One region of the Alicyclobacillus acidocaldarius subsp. acidocaldarius Tc-4-1 genome, then DNA from elsewhere that is predicted to be linked to it. Evidence: predicted binding sites of a transcription regulator. Region 1 holds the regulator's gene; the other holds the start of a gene.
The links. The regulator CtsR, encoded in region 1, represses protease genes until heat stress. The targets are predictions, from matches to a motif close to ATGGTCAATAAAGGTCAAACA.
Positions count from the first base shown of each region.

Region 2: the regulator CtsR is predicted to act here: its motif matches at 6,183-6,203, upstream of TC41_RS03580 (ATP-dependent Clp protease ATP-binding subunit).

Region 1 covers NC_017167.1:2,900,420-2,909,051, forward strand. The annotation lists gene disA (DNA integrity scanning diadenylate cyclase DisA) at 1-696, opposite strand, end outside; gene radA (DNA repair protein RadA) at 706-2,052, opposite strand; gene TC41_RS14230 (ATP-dependent Clp protease ATP-binding subunit) at 2,241-4,679, opposite strand; partial or broken gene TC41_RS14235 (protein arginine kinase) at 4,676-5,754, opposite strand; gene TC41_RS14240 (UvrB/UvrC motif-containing protein) at 5,767-6,288, opposite strand; gene TC41_RS14245 (CtsR family transcriptional regulator) at 6,305-6,775, opposite strand; gene istA (IS21 family transposase) at 7,319-8,488, shown strand; gene istB (IS21-like element helper ATPase IstB) at 8,573-8,632, shown strand, end outside.
Region 2 covers NC_017167.1:800,346-808,977, reverse strand. The annotation lists gene TC41_RS03605 (MFS transporter) at 1-423, opposite strand, end outside; gene TC41_RS03600 (R2-like ligand-binding oxidase) at 449-1,303, opposite strand; gene TC41_RS03595 (UbiD family decarboxylase) at 1,309-2,682, opposite strand; gene TC41_RS03590 (UbiX family flavin prenyltransferase) at 2,803-3,396, opposite strand; gene TC41_RS03585 (hypothetical protein) at 3,613-3,963, shown strand; gene TC41_RS03580 (ATP-dependent Clp protease ATP-binding subunit) at 4,019-6,049, opposite strand; gene TC41_RS03575 (hypothetical protein) at 6,316-6,888, shown strand; gene ilvA (threonine ammonia-lyase) at 7,130-8,353, opposite strand; gene prpB (methylisocitrate lyase) at 8,403-8,632, opposite strand, start outside.

The DNA.
Region 1 (8,632 bases):
CTCGTCGACATCCGAGACGAGTTCCTCCAGCTGCATGCTCACCAATCGGCCCTCGTTGCCGAGCTCGATGATGTAGCGGCGGATCTCGTTGGTCACCCGCAACACGGTCTCGAACCGCTGAAGGACGCGCGTGACGTCCTCCAGTGTCACCGCCTCCTCGAATTCCAGGGCACTCAGATCCGTGAGCTCCTGCTCCAGGACCGTCTTGTATTTTTCAAGCGTCTGTAGCGCCTGATTGGCTTTGGCCAAGATGACGCTGATGTCGCGCAGCACGTATTTCAAATTGCCTTGGTATAGCGTGATCACGTTTCGGCGCTGCGAGATGCAGATGACCAACTGGCCGCTCTGGCGAGCCACGCGCTCCGCGGTCCGATGCCTCGTCCCGGTTTCCGAGGTGGGGATGGTGTGGTCCGGGTTCAGCGTCGTGTTGGCGTAGTGGACCTTCTTGGCATCCTCGCTAATAATGATGGCGCCGTCCATCTTGGCGAGCTCATACAGATGGGACGGCGTCAGATCGCACTGGATGGCGAAACCGCCGTCCATCATGGAGAGCACCGTCTCTGTCGCACCGACGACGATGAGCCCGCCCGTCTTGGCGCGCAGAATGTTCTCGATTCCCTCTCGGAGGACGGTCCCTGGCGCAACCATGCGCAAGATTTTATTGATGGCAGCTTCCCGCTTGGCGTCGTCCTTCACAATGTCACCTCAAAAGGCTTGATCGATCGCGTCCTGCACAGAGCGAACCTGCACAATCTCCATACCAGGCACGGCCTCGGGCACAGACTGCCCAGCCGGAACGATGCAGCGATGAAAACCAAGTTTACGCGCTTCGCGAATGCGCTCGGCGAGCCGCGTCACAGCGCGCACCTCGGCCGTAAGGCCCACTTCCCCGATGTACACGCCTGGCCGCAAGGGTCGATCCCGGTGGCTCGCGACGAGCGCCAACGCGATGCCGAGATCGGCCGCGGGCTCCTCCACGCGGACCCCGCCCGCGATGTTCACATACGCGTCACAAGACCCGAGCTGCATGCCAAGCCGCCGCTCCAAGACTGCCAGGAGCATGTTCATGCGCTGTAGGTCGGCCCCCGTCGTCATGCGGCGCGGCGTGCCGAACGACGTGGAGGCGACGAGCGCCTGCACTTCGAGAAGAAGCGGGCGCCGCCCTTCCATGGCGCACACCACGGCCGAGCCGGGGGCAACCTCACGGCGCTCCGACAGAAAGAGCTCGGACGGATTCGAAATCTCGCGAAGCCCGTCGTCCCTCATCTCGAATACCGCAAGCTCATTGGTCGATCCAAACCGATTTTTGACGGCGCGCAGCACTCTATACATATGATGGCGATCGCCCTCGAAGTATAAGACGGCGTCGACCATGTGCTCGAGCATGCGCGGCCCCGCGATGGCCCCGTCCTTTGTCACATGTCCGACAATGAAAGTGGCCATGCTCTCTGCCTTGGCCACGCGCAAAAGCAGTCCCGTACATTCCCGAACCTGCGCCACGCTTCCGGGCGCAGAGGCGAGGCCCGGGCGAAACACGGTCTGGATGGAATCGACAATCAGGAATTGAGGCTTCAGTTCCACGGCCGCTTCAAGGGCTGCGTCGAGATCCGTCTCCGCGAGCACGTATAGTTCGCCGTGCACCGTGCCGAGCCGTTCCGCCCGCAGGCGAATCTGCGTCGCACTCTCCTCCCCCGAAATGTAGAGCACGCGGTGCCCGTTCTTCGCGATGGCGTGCGAGACCTGCAGCAACAGCGTCGACTTGCCGATTCCGGGATCTCCGCCAATCAGGACAAGGGAGCCAGGAACCACGCCGCCCCCCAACACGAAATCGCACTCGGACAGGCCCGTGCTCAACCGGTTCTCCGCCTGGGCCGGGATGGACACAATCGGCTTCGGCACCACGCGCGCCTTCGAGGGCGCGAATCGGCCGCTCGGCGCCACCTCTTCCTCCACCAGCGTGTTCCACTCGCCACAGGCGGGGCAGCGCCCCATCCACTTTACTTCGACATGGCCACACATCTGGCACACGTATCGCGTCTTGACCTTCGGCAATCCGCCTCGCCGCCTTCCAAGTCCTCATCAACATGATACAGAACTCTCCGCGTACGTCCATGCCAGACGCGAAATTTCTGCGTGCAGGGGAGTGAAAGTGCCCACAGCTTACAACCCAATGGGGGCAGCTGAGCGTGCGCGTGCACGTTCAACTGCCCCCTTGACGGTCTGTACGCTTGTTTCGGCGATCACGCTCCCGCGCCGACCGGCTGCTCGTTCACCTTTTCGATCCGCAACTTGTCGCCATCCACGCCGAGCAGGACGCGATCGCCCTTCTTGATCTCGCCCGCAATGAGCGCGGACGAAAGGAGATCCTCGACGTTGCGGACAATGGCCCGCTGCAGCGGCCGCGCGCCGTACTGCGGATCGAACCCGACCTTCGCGAGGAACTTCTTCGCCTCGTCCGTGAGCTCGAACTCGATCTCCTGTTCTTTCAGGCGACGCTTCAGATTGTCCACCATCTTGTCCACGATCCGCTCGATGTGCGTCTCATCCAGCGGGTGGAACACGATGATCTCGTCGATGCGGTTGAGGAACTCCGGCCGGAAGGTGCGCTTGAGTTCGTCCATCACCTTGTCCTTCATGCCCAGATACTTATCCTCTTCCCGCTTGAAGCCGAGCGCACCGCCCTTGCGAAGCTCCTCGGCGCCCACGTTCGAGGTCATAATGATGACCGTGTTGCGGAAGTCAACCGTGCGACCCTTGCCGTCCGTGAGCCGGCCGTCGTCCAGCACCTGCAGCAGGATGTTGAACACTTCCGGATGGGCCTTTTCGATCTCGTCCAAAAGCACCACGGAATACGGCTTCCGGCGCACCTTCTCGGTCAACTGACCGCCTTCCTCGTACCCCACGTATCCCGGCGGCGATCCGACGAGCCGCGACGTGGAGTGGCGCTCCATGTACTCCGACATGTCAATGCGGATAAGCGCGTCCTCATCGCCAAACAGCGCTTCAGCGAGCGCACGCGCGAGCTCCGTCTTGCCAACGCCCGTCGGCCCGAGGAAGATGAACGAACCAATGGGCCTCTTCGGGTCTTTCAGGCCAGCGCGCGCCCGGCGAATGGCCTTGGCCACGGCCTCGACCGCCTCGTCCTGCCCAATGACGCGCTCGTGCAGGATCTTCTCCAGGTTGAGCAGCCGCTCCGACTCGTCCTGCTGGAGTTGCTGTACCGGGATTCCCGTCCACGACGACACGATGTGGGCGATATCTTCTTCCGTCACGCGCACGTCGTCCAGCTGCTGCGTCTTCTGCCACGTCTCCTTTAGCCGCTCGAGCTCCTCCTTGATCTTCTGCTCCTCATCGCGCAGGCTGGCCGCCAGCTCGAACTCCTGGCTCTGCACAGCGGCGTCCTTCTCGCTGCGCACCTTCTCCAGTTTCTGCTCCAGTTCCTTGAGGTTCGGAGGAGCGGTGTGCGTGCGCAACCTCACGCGCGAAGCGGCCTCGTCAATCAGGTCGATGGCCTTATCCGGCAAGAACCGATCCGAGATGTACCGATCCGACAGCTTCACCGCGGCCTCGAGCGCTTCGTCCGTGATCTTCACGCGGTGATGCGCTTCGTACCGATCCCGCAATCCCTTGAGGATCTCCAGCGCCTCCTCCGGCGACGGCTCGTCAACCATGATGGGCTGGAAGCGCCGCTCGAGCGCCGGATCCTTCTCGATGTGCTTGCGGTATTCGTCGAGCGTGGTCGCGCCGATGCATTGGAGCTCGCCACGAGCAAGCGCCGGCTTCAGGATGTTGGACGCGTCGATGGCGCCCTCCGCGCCGCCCGCCCCGATGAGCGTGTGCAGCTCGTCGATGAACAGGATGACGTTTCCGGCCTGGCGGATTTCATCCATAATCTTCTTCAACCGATCCTCGAATTCACCGCGGTACTTGGTACCGGCGACCACCGTGCCCATGTCGAGCACCATCACGCGCTTGTTGCGCAGTGTCTCCGGCACATCCCCCGTCACAATCCGCTGCGCCAGCCCTTCGGCGATGGCGGTCTTCCCGACGCCGGGTTCGCCGATGAGGACCGGGTTGTTCTTGGTGCGCCGCGACAACACCTGAATCACGCGCTCAATTTCCTTCTCTCGCCCGATGACGGGATCCAGCTTGCCATCGCGCGCCATCTGCGTCAGATCGCGCGCCAGGCTGTCGAGCGTCGGCGTGCCGACGGAGGCGTCTTTGTCGCCCGCGATGTCCATGGCGTCGCCGCCCAAGAGCTGCAGCACCTGCTGGCGCGCCTTGTTCAGATTCACGTTCATGTTGGCGAGCACGCGCGCCGCAACGCCTTCGCCCTCGCGAATCAGGCCGAGCAGCAGGTGCTCCGTCCCCACGTACGAGTGACCGAGCTTCCGGGCTTCGTCGATGGACAGCTCAATGACCTTTTTCGCCCTCGGCGTGTAGGTCATCGCCGTGACCGGGGTCTGCCCGCGGCCCACCATCCGCTCAATCTCCTGTTGCACCTTGTCCGCCTGCACGCCGAGCATCTGCAGGGCTTTCGCCGCAATCCCCTCGCCTTCGCGGATCAGGCCGAGCAAAATGTGCTCGGTGCCCACGCCCGGGTGATTCAGGCGAGAAGCCTCTTCTTGCGCCAGCGCCAACACCTTCTGAGCTCTCTCCGTAAACCGTGCATACATCATCCATGCACCTCCGTATCATTCATTCTCAGCCGATCCCGAATCAACTGCGCGCGCCGCACGTCGCGCTCGTTCGGGCTCAGCTCGCGATTGTAGTATTTTGCAGACAGGCCGGCTGCGTGAGCACCATCAGTTCCTTCAGGATGCCGGCCGACACGCCTTGGATAATGCCGAGATCGATCCCCAGTCGCACGTCCGACAGCCGCTCCAACGTCTCCTTCGAATCCATCTTGCGCGCATACGCCAGGATGCCAAACGAGCGGCTGACGCGGTCCTCGAGCTGGATCCGGTTGCGCTCCATCAGGAGTTTGCGCGCGTTCCGCTCCTGCTCGATGATCTGTTGGACGACGCTCATCAGATTCGCGATGATCTCTTCCTCGCTCTCGCCCAGTGTGATCTGGTTCGACACCTGATACAGATTCCCGAACGACTCCGACCCTTCGCCGTAGATGCCGCGAACCGCTAGCCCAACCTGGGACACGGCGGTGAGCAGCCTCTGAATGCCACCCGTGAGCGCAAGACCCGGCAGGTGCATCATGACCGATGCGCGAATGCCGGTTCCGACGTTGGTCGGACAGGCCGTCAGGTAACCGTATTGATCGTGATACGCGTAGGTCAAGGTCTGCTCGAGGGCGTCGTCCACCTGGCTCGCCAGATTCCACGCTTCCTGCAAGCGAAGCCCCGGAAGGATGCACTGGATGCGCAGGTGGTCTTCCTCATTGACCATAATGCTGACGACCTCGTCGTCGCGGAGGACAATGGCGCCATGTTTCTCTTGCTGCGCGAGATCGGGACTGATGAGATGCTTTTCGACGAACATCTGCCGATCGAGCGGCGTGAGATCCCGGCAACGGATGAACTCGAACTTGCCAAGCCGCTTCATGGCGTCGTTCTCCGCGGCCTGCCGCACGAGTTCCATGACCTCGTTGGCGTGCGCGTCGGTCGCCAGCGTGGGAAAGGGGAATCCTTTCAGGTTTCGGGCGAGCCGGATGCGACTCGTGAGCACGATATCGTCTTCGGGCCCGGTTTCTTTCATCCATTTGCTGATGGTTCGTTTGACAAAGTCTGCGAGGGACATCTCCACACCTCCTCACTGCGCGCCCTGTTCCAGTTTGCGGATTTCGTCGCGCAGTTGCGCCGCGCGCTCGAACTGCTCCTGCGCCACGGCCTGCTGTAGTTCCCGGCGAAGCTGCTCCAGCTTGCGCGCCAACTGTTGGCGCTCGCCCGCCGAGCCCGGGACTTTTCCCGTGTGCCGCAGACCATTCTGGATGCGCCGCAACAGCGGCTCAAGCCGCGCCGAAAACGCGTCGTAGCAGTCCGGGCAACCGAACCTGCCGATCTGCGTAAACTGGTTGTACGTCATTCCGCACGTTCCGCATCGCTGCTGGGCCTGGGGGGTGACAGGCGCGAATCCCGAGGACGACTCCATGTTTAAGAGCCCGCTCAAGAGCTTATTGAAGTCGAACGGGCTTCCCATCAGAAACGGATTGGGAAACACGTCGCCCTGTTCTTTGGCGCATACCTCGCACAGGTGATAGGCCGTTTGCACACCGTTGATGATTTTCGTCACGTGGACCGTCGCCGGTCGCTCATGGCACCGCTCGCAAAGCATCGGTCCCACCTCGCTTTCAAGGTTTTCGGTACGCTGCCAACGCCTGCAGCGCACTTGCCAGCAACTTCGCCCGCAGCCGATCTCGATATGGAAGGTCGAGTGCGAGCACGTCCCGGCGCAACATGGCGGAAATCAACGCGGCTTCGCGGTCCGTCAACCACCCGTCCCGGTGCAGGCGTTCGATCAGCGCCTCGCTGGCGGACTGGCTCACCTCGTCCCCGAGCGATCTCAGCACGTCCCACAGCAGGTGATCCTTGTCGAGCTTCACGCGCCGAATGCGGATGTACCCGCCGCCGCCGCGCTTGGACTCGACGATGTACCCGTGATCCGTCGTGAAGCGCGTGCTGATGACGTAGTTGATTTGAGACGGGACGCAGTGAAACTGCTCCGCGAGCTCATTGCGCTGAATCTCGATCACGTCAAGCCCGCCTTCTTCCATGAGTCGTTTCAGATACGCCTCGATGATGTCGGAGATGTTGCTTGCCATGATGACAACCCCTAACGCAGCACCGTCCTCTGAAGTTCCATTTGACTTTGATTTTTTGACTTTGACTTTTCTTGACCTTATTATACACCTGCCCGCGGGAAATGCAAGAGGGGTTTGGTTCTAGTGTGCACAAAAATCCAATGCATTCTGCGCCCGCGCCTCTCACCACACAAAGTCCCGTTCAACGGTGACATGCACAAGGTTTAGCCCGCCGTCGATGCGCTACGAAGGTTCGATGCAACGCCCGCTGAGTCCCATGCAAGGTCTCATGCGCATTCGAGACGGGATCGCCCACTTCGCCCGGTTTACGCTTGCCTCGCATGCAAAAATTCGCGGGCCGGCCCGCCCGAGCGAGGGAAAGGTTCATGCTTCCGCTGTCGGTGTTGCACGATATCGTTCATCGCGCCCGCCGTGTCAACATCGGTTGTAAAATCCCCAATAACATCGGTTGAGAATTCCCCAAGATCATCGGCCTCAATTCCTCAAAATCATCGGGATGAATTCCCCACCCCCATGTCGAATCGTGGCACCTGTCATCCATTCATGGGAGGTGCCCGTCATGAGGGAGGACGAGAGGATGGAATCAGGCAACTTTACGAGGCAGGCGTCAGCATCTCGGAGCTGGCCAGAAGATTCGGCTATGACCGAAAGACCATTCGCAGTGCACTGAATTCATCGGTGGAGGAGAAGCAGGGCGAAAGAGCGTCGCGTGGGGAGCGAAAGAAAGGTTCCAAGCTGGAGCCCTACAAAGATTACGTGAAGCAGCGCATGCAACTTGGTGTGCTCAACGCTGTACGAATTCTACGAGAGATTCGGGAGCAGGGCTATACCGGCGGGATCACCGTCCTGCGAGAGTTCATGAAGCCCCTTCGCCCGGTGGTCTCTGCCAAGGCCACGGAACGCTATGAGTCGGACCCTGGTGAACAAGCCCAGATCGACTTGGGGGCCTTCCCCTACTACGATTCGCACGGTCAGCGACGAACGATTTGGGCCTTCGCCATGGTACTCGCCTACTCCCGCATGCTCTACGTTGAGTTTATCAAAGCGGCAGACCAACTGCACATCCTTCAGGCCCTTCGCAACGCGCTGGAGTTCTTTGGCGGTGTGCCTCGGGTGATTCTCAGCGACAACTGTTCGTCTTTGGTCGTCGCCAATGACGGTCAGGGTCACGTGGACTGGCAACCGGCGTATCTCGATTTTGCCAAGTTCTACGGATTCGTGCCCAAGGCATGTCGGCCTCGCCGGAGCCAGACCAAAGGCAAGGTAGAACGGCCCATTCGCTATATCCGGGACAACTTCTGGCCAGTTGCCTTTGTGGACGAAGCGGATTTGAACCGACAGGTCGCGTGGTGGCGCGATCACGTCGCCAACGTCCGCATCCACGGAACGACACATGAACAGCCCATCGTGCGGTTTCAAGCTGAGAAGCTGCAACCGCTACCGGCCACCCCATATATGTTGGCTTGTGCAGGTCTTCGGAAGGTGATGAGTGACTGCCGGGTCTCCTGGAACACGAACTTGTACACCGTTCCCTGGTCGTATGTGGGCCACACGGTCCTGGTCCGAGAGTTCGAATCGGGTCGCCTGCAGATCGAATACGGGGGACAGGTGATTGCGGAGCATCGTGTGCTGCCCGGCAAGCATCAAATCTCCACGGACCCCCGAGCACTACAAGAACCTCCCTCGGGACACCGCGAATCCAGCGCGGGGTAAGACAGCGGGATGGCAAGTCGATCCGGACGTGGAGCAGCGCGAGCTTGGGGTCTATGAACAGATCGCCATGGGAGGTCATGTGCAATGAGCGAGGCATTGGTGGTCGCTCAGGTCGAGGAACAACTGTTGGACCTGGGCTTGAAG
Region 2 (8,632 bases), 1.0 Mb from region 1:
AGCCACGACGCCTCCGACACAGATCCCTTGGACGAGGCGGAGGATCAGGAACAGAATGGGTGCCAAGACGCCAACCTGGTGAACCGTGGGAAGGACGCCGAAGAGCGCGGTCAGAACGCCGACGCCCACCACCGCCGTGATCATCGCTCGCTTGCGGCCAAACCGGTCCGCAAGAGAGCCAAACAGCCCGCTTCCGAGCGGACGCATGAGCAGCGTGACTGCGAACGATCCGTACACGGAGGCGAGCGATAGGGTAGCGTTGGTCGATGGGAAAAACAGCTTTCCGACGTCCGGCGCGACGTACAAGAGGACGAACAGATCGAACAAGTCCAATGACCAGCCGAGGAGCGACGCGATGGTCGCGGTCACCACCTGCTTGCGCGTTGGCTGAACGGCGTAAGGGCTAGCCGTTGAAATGGACATTCAAATCCTCCTCATAATAGAATTTTTATTGCAAGGTCACTTCCCAGTGTGAACCGAAGATGTCGCGCATGCGCCGTTCATACATCTCCATCAAGCGCTCCAGTCCGCGCTCCTCCGCTGGCGGATCGTAGCGAACGCCATCCACCTCGATGGGCTGGCCATACCGCGCGCGGATGAGCGGCAAATACGCCTGATACACCTCGCGGATCCGCGCCCCGAGGGCCGGATCGCGCTCGGCGTAATGGCGTAGAACGCGCATGCCGAAGCCCACGTGTCGGCCTTCGTCGCGCTGAATGTTTCGAAAGCCCTGGGAGAGTCCAGGGAAGAGGCCGTGCTTGCCAAACACGTGCACGAAGATGTGGTAGCCCGCGTTGGCCTGCACGCCTTCGATGATCCCTTGATAATGCGTAAACGCCTCCACGATGCACGCGGCTCTCTCTTCCTCTGGTCCTTCCAGGCTGGCGAGCAGTTTGCGCGATCGTTCGAGCAGTGAATCGTGAACGGGGTTCTCCAAGCGGCGCTTAGGAGCGGACAGCCCAAAGACCTCTTTGAAGTAGCGAGAAAAGAAATCCGTGTGTTTGAACTCCTCGACGAGCTGTGTGCTGAGATAGGCCTGTTGCCATGTGGACGATATGGCCATGATCCAGGGACAGAACAGTCGGGCGACGTTCTCCTCGGCGTGATAGAATGCCCCGCAGAACGACTCCAGATAGGCGCGCATCGCGGGATCAAGGCACTCGTAGTCCCGCTTGTCTTGTTCGAGATCGATCTTCGCAGGATCCCAGGTTCCGAAGGCAATGGCCTTTCGCCACAGGCGATGAGCCGCCTCATCCAGTGAGTCCTCCGGCTGGCCAAGATCGACGTCTTCCACATCGAACACGTCGTTCACTCCTTTCCCTCGAACGAGTCCGTCAGCCCATATCGGCTCCAGTCCATCTCGCCGAATCCGGGAATTGTGATACGCCGAAAGCGGAACGGATCGGCGTTCAGAGGTACGGTGCAATCGAGCCCCATCTTGCTGCCCAGGCCGTCGTCGGTCGACGGATCGAGCTTGGAGCCCTGGGTTTGTTCCACCAAGACGAGATCGCGATCCGCCTGAAACCGGGTCGCGATGGCCCATTCCACCTCCTCCGGGTTGTAGATGTCCACGTCTTCGTCCACGACGACCACGTGCTTGATGTCAAAGCTGTTAGCAAACGCAGCGAGGATCGCGTTCTTGCCCTGCCCTTCCTCGGTCTTTCGGATCGCAATGACCGCGTGGTATCGGCAGGATCCCCCAGGTGTCATGTGGACAGCTCGGACTGTGGGGACGAGCTGACGAACTGTCTCAAACAGGCTTGCCTCCCGGGGAATGCCGCCGAGCAAGAGATGCTCGTAACCCGCCGGAACAATGGTGTGATAGACGGGATCATCGCGCATCGACACGGCAGTCACTTCGATCACGTGCTTGTCGGAGCGTGGCCCGTAGTAGCGCGGGAACTCGCCGAACGGGCCCTCGGGCTCTCGCACGTGGGGCAGAATCCGGCCCTCAATCACGATCTCCGCCTCCGCGGGCACATCGACGTCGACGGTCCTGCAGCGAACGACAGGAAGCGGTTGGCGGCGAAGCGCGCTCGCGATCTCGAGCTCGTCGACGCCGAACGGCGTGCTGGCCTGGGACGCGATGAGCGTCGCAGGATCGACGCCGATGGCCACGGCGCACTCGAGCGGCCTGCCGGCCGCCTCGGCCTGACGGAACAGGTGGAGCGTGTGGCGCGGGAGAAGCAGCACGCCCATCCTATCTGGCCCAGTCACCTGCAGGCGGTGAATGGCCACGTTCTGCTTTCGCGTGGCCGGATCGCGGACGATGACCAGGCCGGCCGTCACATAGGGACCCGCGTCGTGCTCGTGATGTGTCGGGATAGGAAGCGTTTTCAGGAGGTCGATGCCCTCGGTCTGAACTCGTTGGTACACGGGCGCATCTCCTTCCGAGACGTGCGCCACGGGCATGGGTTGCTCGCATGCCTCGCGAAACCTATGGACGAGATCGTCCGGCGCACACCCGAGCGCCTCCGCGATCCAACGCCTTTGCGACACAAGGCCACTGGCTACAGGGACGCTGGACCCCGCCGGCCGGTGAAACATGACGGCCTTGCGCCCGTCGAGCCGCTTGGCGATGGCGGCGACTTCGTACCGCAAGCTGACCTCGACCTCAACGTCCACCAGCCGATCCGTCTCCCTCAAATGTTCTAGCCAAGCCCGAAATGAAAGAAACGCCACGACTTTCGCCTCCCGCCGCGCTGACTGCGACGTGTGATATGGATCATAGACGGAATTAAGTATCTTGTGAATCATCCGATGATAAGTCGTAAATAAAGTGAATTTTCATCAGGCAAGACTTCAAAGTGGGGTCGATTCGTTGGAAGCACCGCCTTGCGGCGCAGGCTCTCCCCATCGCGGGACTGGCATCGACAGACCGAACTGATCGAGGATGCGTCCCACGACGTGATCGATCACGTCGTCCAGCGTACGCGGTCGATGGTAGAAACCCAGAACGGGCGGAAAGATTACCGCGCCAGCGCGCGCGAGCGCATGCATGTTTTCCAGGTGAAGCTCGTGAAGCGGCGCCTCACGAACGACGAGAACGAGCTGTCGCCGCTCTTTGAGGGTCACGTCCGCCGCTCTCACAATCAAGTTGTCGCTGAGCCCCATGCGAATGGCAGCCAGCGTCTTCATGCTGCAGGGCACGACAACCATCCCGTCCGTTCGATAGGAGCCGCTCGCAATCGAAGCAGCGAGGTTATCTACCCGGTGAACGACGGATGCCAGGCTATAGAGATCGGCGAGCGAGAGATCCGTCTCTAATTTCAGGGTGGTCTCTGCCCAGCGCGAACAGATGAGGTGCGTCTCAACACCAAGGTTGGTCAGAGCTCGAAGCGTGCGGACGGCGAGGACGGCTCCTGTAGCGCCCGTCACTCCGACTACAATGCGCATGGCGAATCGTCTCCTGTCTACTCCTGCTCAGTAGCCCTGAGTATAGCGCGAGCCACTTAAGGTCTGTTTTCAAAACAAACTCGAGTGAATTTTGAGATTTTGCCTGCCCGTCTCATCCCGTACGCCCCTCCGGCTGGGCGCATCGCCCCCTGGGCAACGACCGCGGCAGCGAGGCCGTCCGCGGCATATCGTGGGATTATGTTGGGGGGTGAAACCATGTGCACAAAAGCTGAATGCGAGCGCCTCGTCGGGCGCTGGGTCACGTTTCGCACCCCATACGGACAGCACCACGGCTTGATTGAGCGGGTGACGGAGGATGGGCGCGTCATCGTGCTGTCTCCGCGATCGCAGGCCGTGCCGTCCCTGGTTCTTACAGATGGTGATGCGGCGGGTGTCGATCCCGTCCTCGCGTACGGCGGCTTCGGCCCAGGTCCCATGGGCGGCCCCGGATACGGTGCTCCCCCCTATGGCGTCCCTGGCCCGGGATACGGCTATGGAGGTGCGTGGGTGCGCTGGGCCGTGCCGTTTCTCATCATCTACGCGCTATTCGGGCTTTTCTTCTGGTGATGAGAAACCAAAAGCGCGGGGACCCCTGATATGGAGCACCCCGCGCTCATCTTTGTCACGCGGCCAGAACAGGCTCTGGCGTCCGCACCACGAGAGCGTCTCCTTCCACGTCCAGCCGCACCTCGTGTACAGCTTCGTCGATCAGGCGATCTGCAATCGGATCTTCGACGTAGGTCTGTACCGTGCGCCGAAGCGGCCGCGCCCCGAATGAAGGGTGATAACCGCGCTCCGCCAACCAGTGCACGGCCTCTTCACTCCAGGAAAGCGTCACCCCGCGCTCCGAGAGAAGCTCGCGAACCTCGGCGAGCATCAACTCGACAATGCGCCGCACCTCGGCCTGCCCCAACGGACGGAACCGGACAATGGCGTCAAACCGGTTGAGAAACTCCGGCTTGAAGTAGGCCGACAAATCGCCGAGATCGACGTCGGCGCGCGCTTCCTCATCGCGTTTCGTCGTAAAGCCGACGTGGCTTTTCCGTTCCACCTCGCCCGCATTCGACGTCATGATGATGAGCGTGTCCTTGAAGCTCACCGTACGACCTTGGCTGTCGGTCAGGCGCCCGTCCTCCATGATCTGGAGGAAGATATGCTGCACGTCCGGGTGCGCCTTTTCGATCTCGTCCACCAAAATGAGGCTGTACGGGTGGCGACGAACCTGCTCCGTCAACTGGCCCGCCTGCTCGTAGCCGACATACCCAGGCGGCGCGCCGATGAGCTTCGACACCGAATGCTTCTCCATGTACTCGCTCATGTCGAGCCGGATCATCGCGTCCTTCGATCCGAAGAGAAGTTCCGCGAGTCTCCGAGCCATCTCGGTCTTCCCCACGCCCGTGGGACCCACGAACAAGAAACTCCCGATGGGCCGGTCGCCCCTCCGCAGCCCCACCCGGCTCCGGCGAATAGCGCGCGCCACTTGGCGCACCGCCTCGTCCTGGCCGATCACGACGGAGGCGAGATCGGCCTCCAGGTTCTTGAGCTTGGCCTGCTCATCGGCCTGCATCCTCGTGACCGGGATGCCCGTCTTCGCCTCGACAATCGCCGCAATCTGCTCCTCGTCGACGACGGGCACGTCAGGCCCGCCCGCCGCATGAGCCAGTTCCGCTCGAAGCTTCTCCTCTTCGGCCTTCAACGCGGCCGCTCGCTCGTAGGCCTCCTGGCGAATGGCCAACTCCTTTTCTCTCGCGATGGCGGCGAGGCGCTCCTCGATGCTCGCGCGATCCCCGCCGTACTGCAAGTTAGCCTTCGATCCGGCCTCGTCCATGAGGTCGATGGCCTTGTCTGGCAGAAACCGATCGCCGATATACCGGTGAGACAGCGTCACGCAGGCGCGCACCGCCTCGTCTGTGTAACGCACCCCGTGATATGCCTCATACCGCGGCCGCAATCCTTCGAGAATGCGCACGGCCTCCTCGACGGACGGCTCGTCCACCATGACGGGCTGAAACCTGCGCTCGAGCGCCGGATCCTTCTCGATTTGACGGTATTCGTCGAGCGTCGTGGCCCCAATGACCTGGATATCTCCGCGCGCCAACGCAGGCTTGAGGATGTTCCCCGCGTCGAGCCCGCCCTGCGAAGCGCCGGCCCCGACCAAGAGATGGATCTCGTCGATGAACGCAATAACGTCCTGGCGAGACTCGAGTTCGGCAATGAGTTGCTTCATGCGGCTCTCGAATTGGCCCCGGATCCCGGTGTCTGCCACCAGGGAAGCCACGTCGAGCGCATAGATGGTCTTGCCCAACAGCTTCTTCGGCACCCGCCCTTCGGCCATGCGCAGGGCGATGCCTTCGACAATGGCCGTCTTCCCGACGCCAGGTTCACCGATGAGCACGGGATTGTTCTTGTTGCGCCGGTTCAGGATTTCCAGCGTGCGCTCGATCTCGTCCTCGCGGCCAATGAGGGGATCGATCTTCCCCGCTTTCGCCAGCTCGGTGAGATTGCGGCCAAACTGTTCGAGCACCCCGCCGTTCTTGCCACCCCCGGACAGCGTCTGCACGGGCTGCCCGACAGGTTGGCCGCTCATTTGACGAAACCAATCATCAAGCGGGAACCCCCCGCCCAGGATAAACTCCGGATTGATGAATGGCATGATGGCCACCTCCAGCCTTACGGACACCTCTGCACGGACGTAAGCGGGCTGAGACACAAAACCTTGCGAATCTCAAGCGCCCGCCCACGTCTCGATCGTTGATTGATGTTGACTAACTTTGACCTTTAGTCGATAGTTGACCTTGCCTTTCCTTGACCAATTATAGCACGCTCGACACCGATTGCAACACTTTTTTCGCAAGCGCGGTGGTTTGAAGACCAGAAATCGCGCTATGATAAGGATACCACTCAGGCGAGGTGAGCCCTTTGTTGGTCATCCTTCTGCTCGTCGTGATCGTCATTCTGCTGGTGCTTCTGTTCGCGCGCCGCACGCAAGGCGGCCCTGTGTACCGCCGCGGACCATTCCAGTCGTATCAGAGCGGTCCGTACCAGCAGGGACCGTTTCAGTCCAATTACGGACCGAACTATGGCCCGACGTACGACGTGACACCGCCGTACGGCGGCTATCGGCCTGGGTTTGGCGGCGCCGGTTCATTCCTCGGCGGCATGGCGGCCGGTGCACTGTTGTCGTGGCTCTTCGAGCAAGGCCGGATCGACGCCATGCAGTACGAGATGTTCCGCCAAATGGAAGATCAGCAGATGATTGACGCGCTTCTGCAGCAGAACATCATTCAGCAGGACGAGATCGAACAGTTGCAGCAGCAAATGATGATGGATCACAGCGGCATCTATGATCCGAATGGTAACCCGGTGGATCCGGGACAAGTTCAGGACTGGGGATCGGGTGAGCCCTGGGACAACCAGGTGGATTTTCGCGATGACGGTTTTCAGAATGGGCCGTTTGACGACCCAAACAATAACGGCGGGGGCTGGGTCTAAACCCGGCCCTCTTTCGATGCCTACCGAGCGTTTTGCGCTCGCTCACTAAATCACGGAGAACGCCGACGTCCATGGCGAGATCGGGAAATGCCGGCGGCGAACGTCGCCTTTGCGCTCCGGCTTGGACACCCCGCCACCTCCCTCGTTCGACCTCATCACACGGTAAGAAGGAGGCACCAGATCCTATCGAGCAGCGAGGGGCCGCGCGCATCGCGGCCAACGGGTCCGGCCTCGCCGGCCATCAATCGCGGATGACCGGCTCGTACCCCGCCTGGCGCAGCGTGTCGCAGATCAGGCGAATGTGGGCGTGATCGCGCGTCTCAAGGTCGATCTCGACCTCCGTCTGCCCGAGGTGGATGTGCGATCCCACCCGCTGATGGTGCACCGTGAGTACGTTCGCGCGGAGCCGGGCGACAATGTCGAGCAGATCGCGGAGCGCGCCCACGCGGTCCTGAATCGTCACGGCGAGGCGCAGGTAACGCCCCGATTCCACAAGCCCGTGTTCGATGATCCGCGACAGCACCACCACGTCGACGTTGCCACCGGACAGCACAGCCACCACCTTGCCGAGCCCCGCCGGCACCTTTTTCCCCAGCACCGCCGCGATGGTGGTGGCCGCCGCACCCTCCACCACGAGCTTCGAGCGCTCCATGAGCAAAATCATCGCGCGGGCGATCTCGTCCTCCTCCACGACCATCACGTCGTCGATGTACCGCTTCGCAGCCTCGAACGTCAGCGCACCGGGCCGCCTCACCGCGATGCCGTCCGCGATGGTCGGCTCGCCCGGAACGGTCTCGATGGCGCCGAGATCGAGCGCGTGGCGAAATGCCGGCACGGCCTTTGCCTGAACGCCGTAGATTTTCACGTCAGGGCGCAGCGATTTGAGCGCGATGGCGATCCCCGCCGCGAGACCGCCGCCCCCCATCGGCACGATGACCGCGCTCACGTCCGGCAATTGCTCCGCAATTTCGAGCCCGATCGTGCCTTGGCCAGCGATAATGTCGGGATCGTCAAACGCATGAATGTAGGTGAGGCCCTCGCGCATGGCGATCTCGCTCGCGTGACCGTATGCGGCGTCGTAGTCGTCGCCGTGGAGCACCACGCGCGCCCCGTACCGCTGCGTGGCCATAATTTTGGCGAGGCTCGCCCCTTCCGGCATCACGATGGTGCATGGAACGCCGCGCCCTCGCGCCGCATAGGCGACGCCCTGAGCGTGATTGCCCGCGGACGCAGCGACGACGCCAGCGAGGGTGCCCATCTCCGCCAGCGCCGTGATCTTGTTCAGCGCGCCGCGCAGCTTGAACGATCCCGTCTTTTGCAAGTTCTCCAGTTTGAGATAAACCTCGTTGTCGGACAGGCGCGAAAACGTCTCGGAGTAGTCGAGCGGCGTATACAGCGCGCTCCCTCGAATCCGCTCTCTCGCCCGTTCGATATCCTCCAAGGTGGGTAGCGACCGATCCTGCAACCGCCTCTTCCTCCCTAAAGAAGGCGGGCCCGAAAGGCCCGCCCCATGCTCATCGGTCCGCGCGCTTCATCGAATCCTCGAGCACCGTCTTGGCGATGTGCTCGTCGAGCGCCTCGTAATCGAAGTAGCGGATGGTTTGGTACAGCTCCTCGCGCGACTGCATCTCCGACAGGAACGACTTCTGCGTCCCCTCTCGCTGAATCGCTTCGAAAACGCGCTCAATGGCTTTGGCGGCCACGCGGACGCTCGTCACGGGGTAAATGACCATGCGATAGCCCC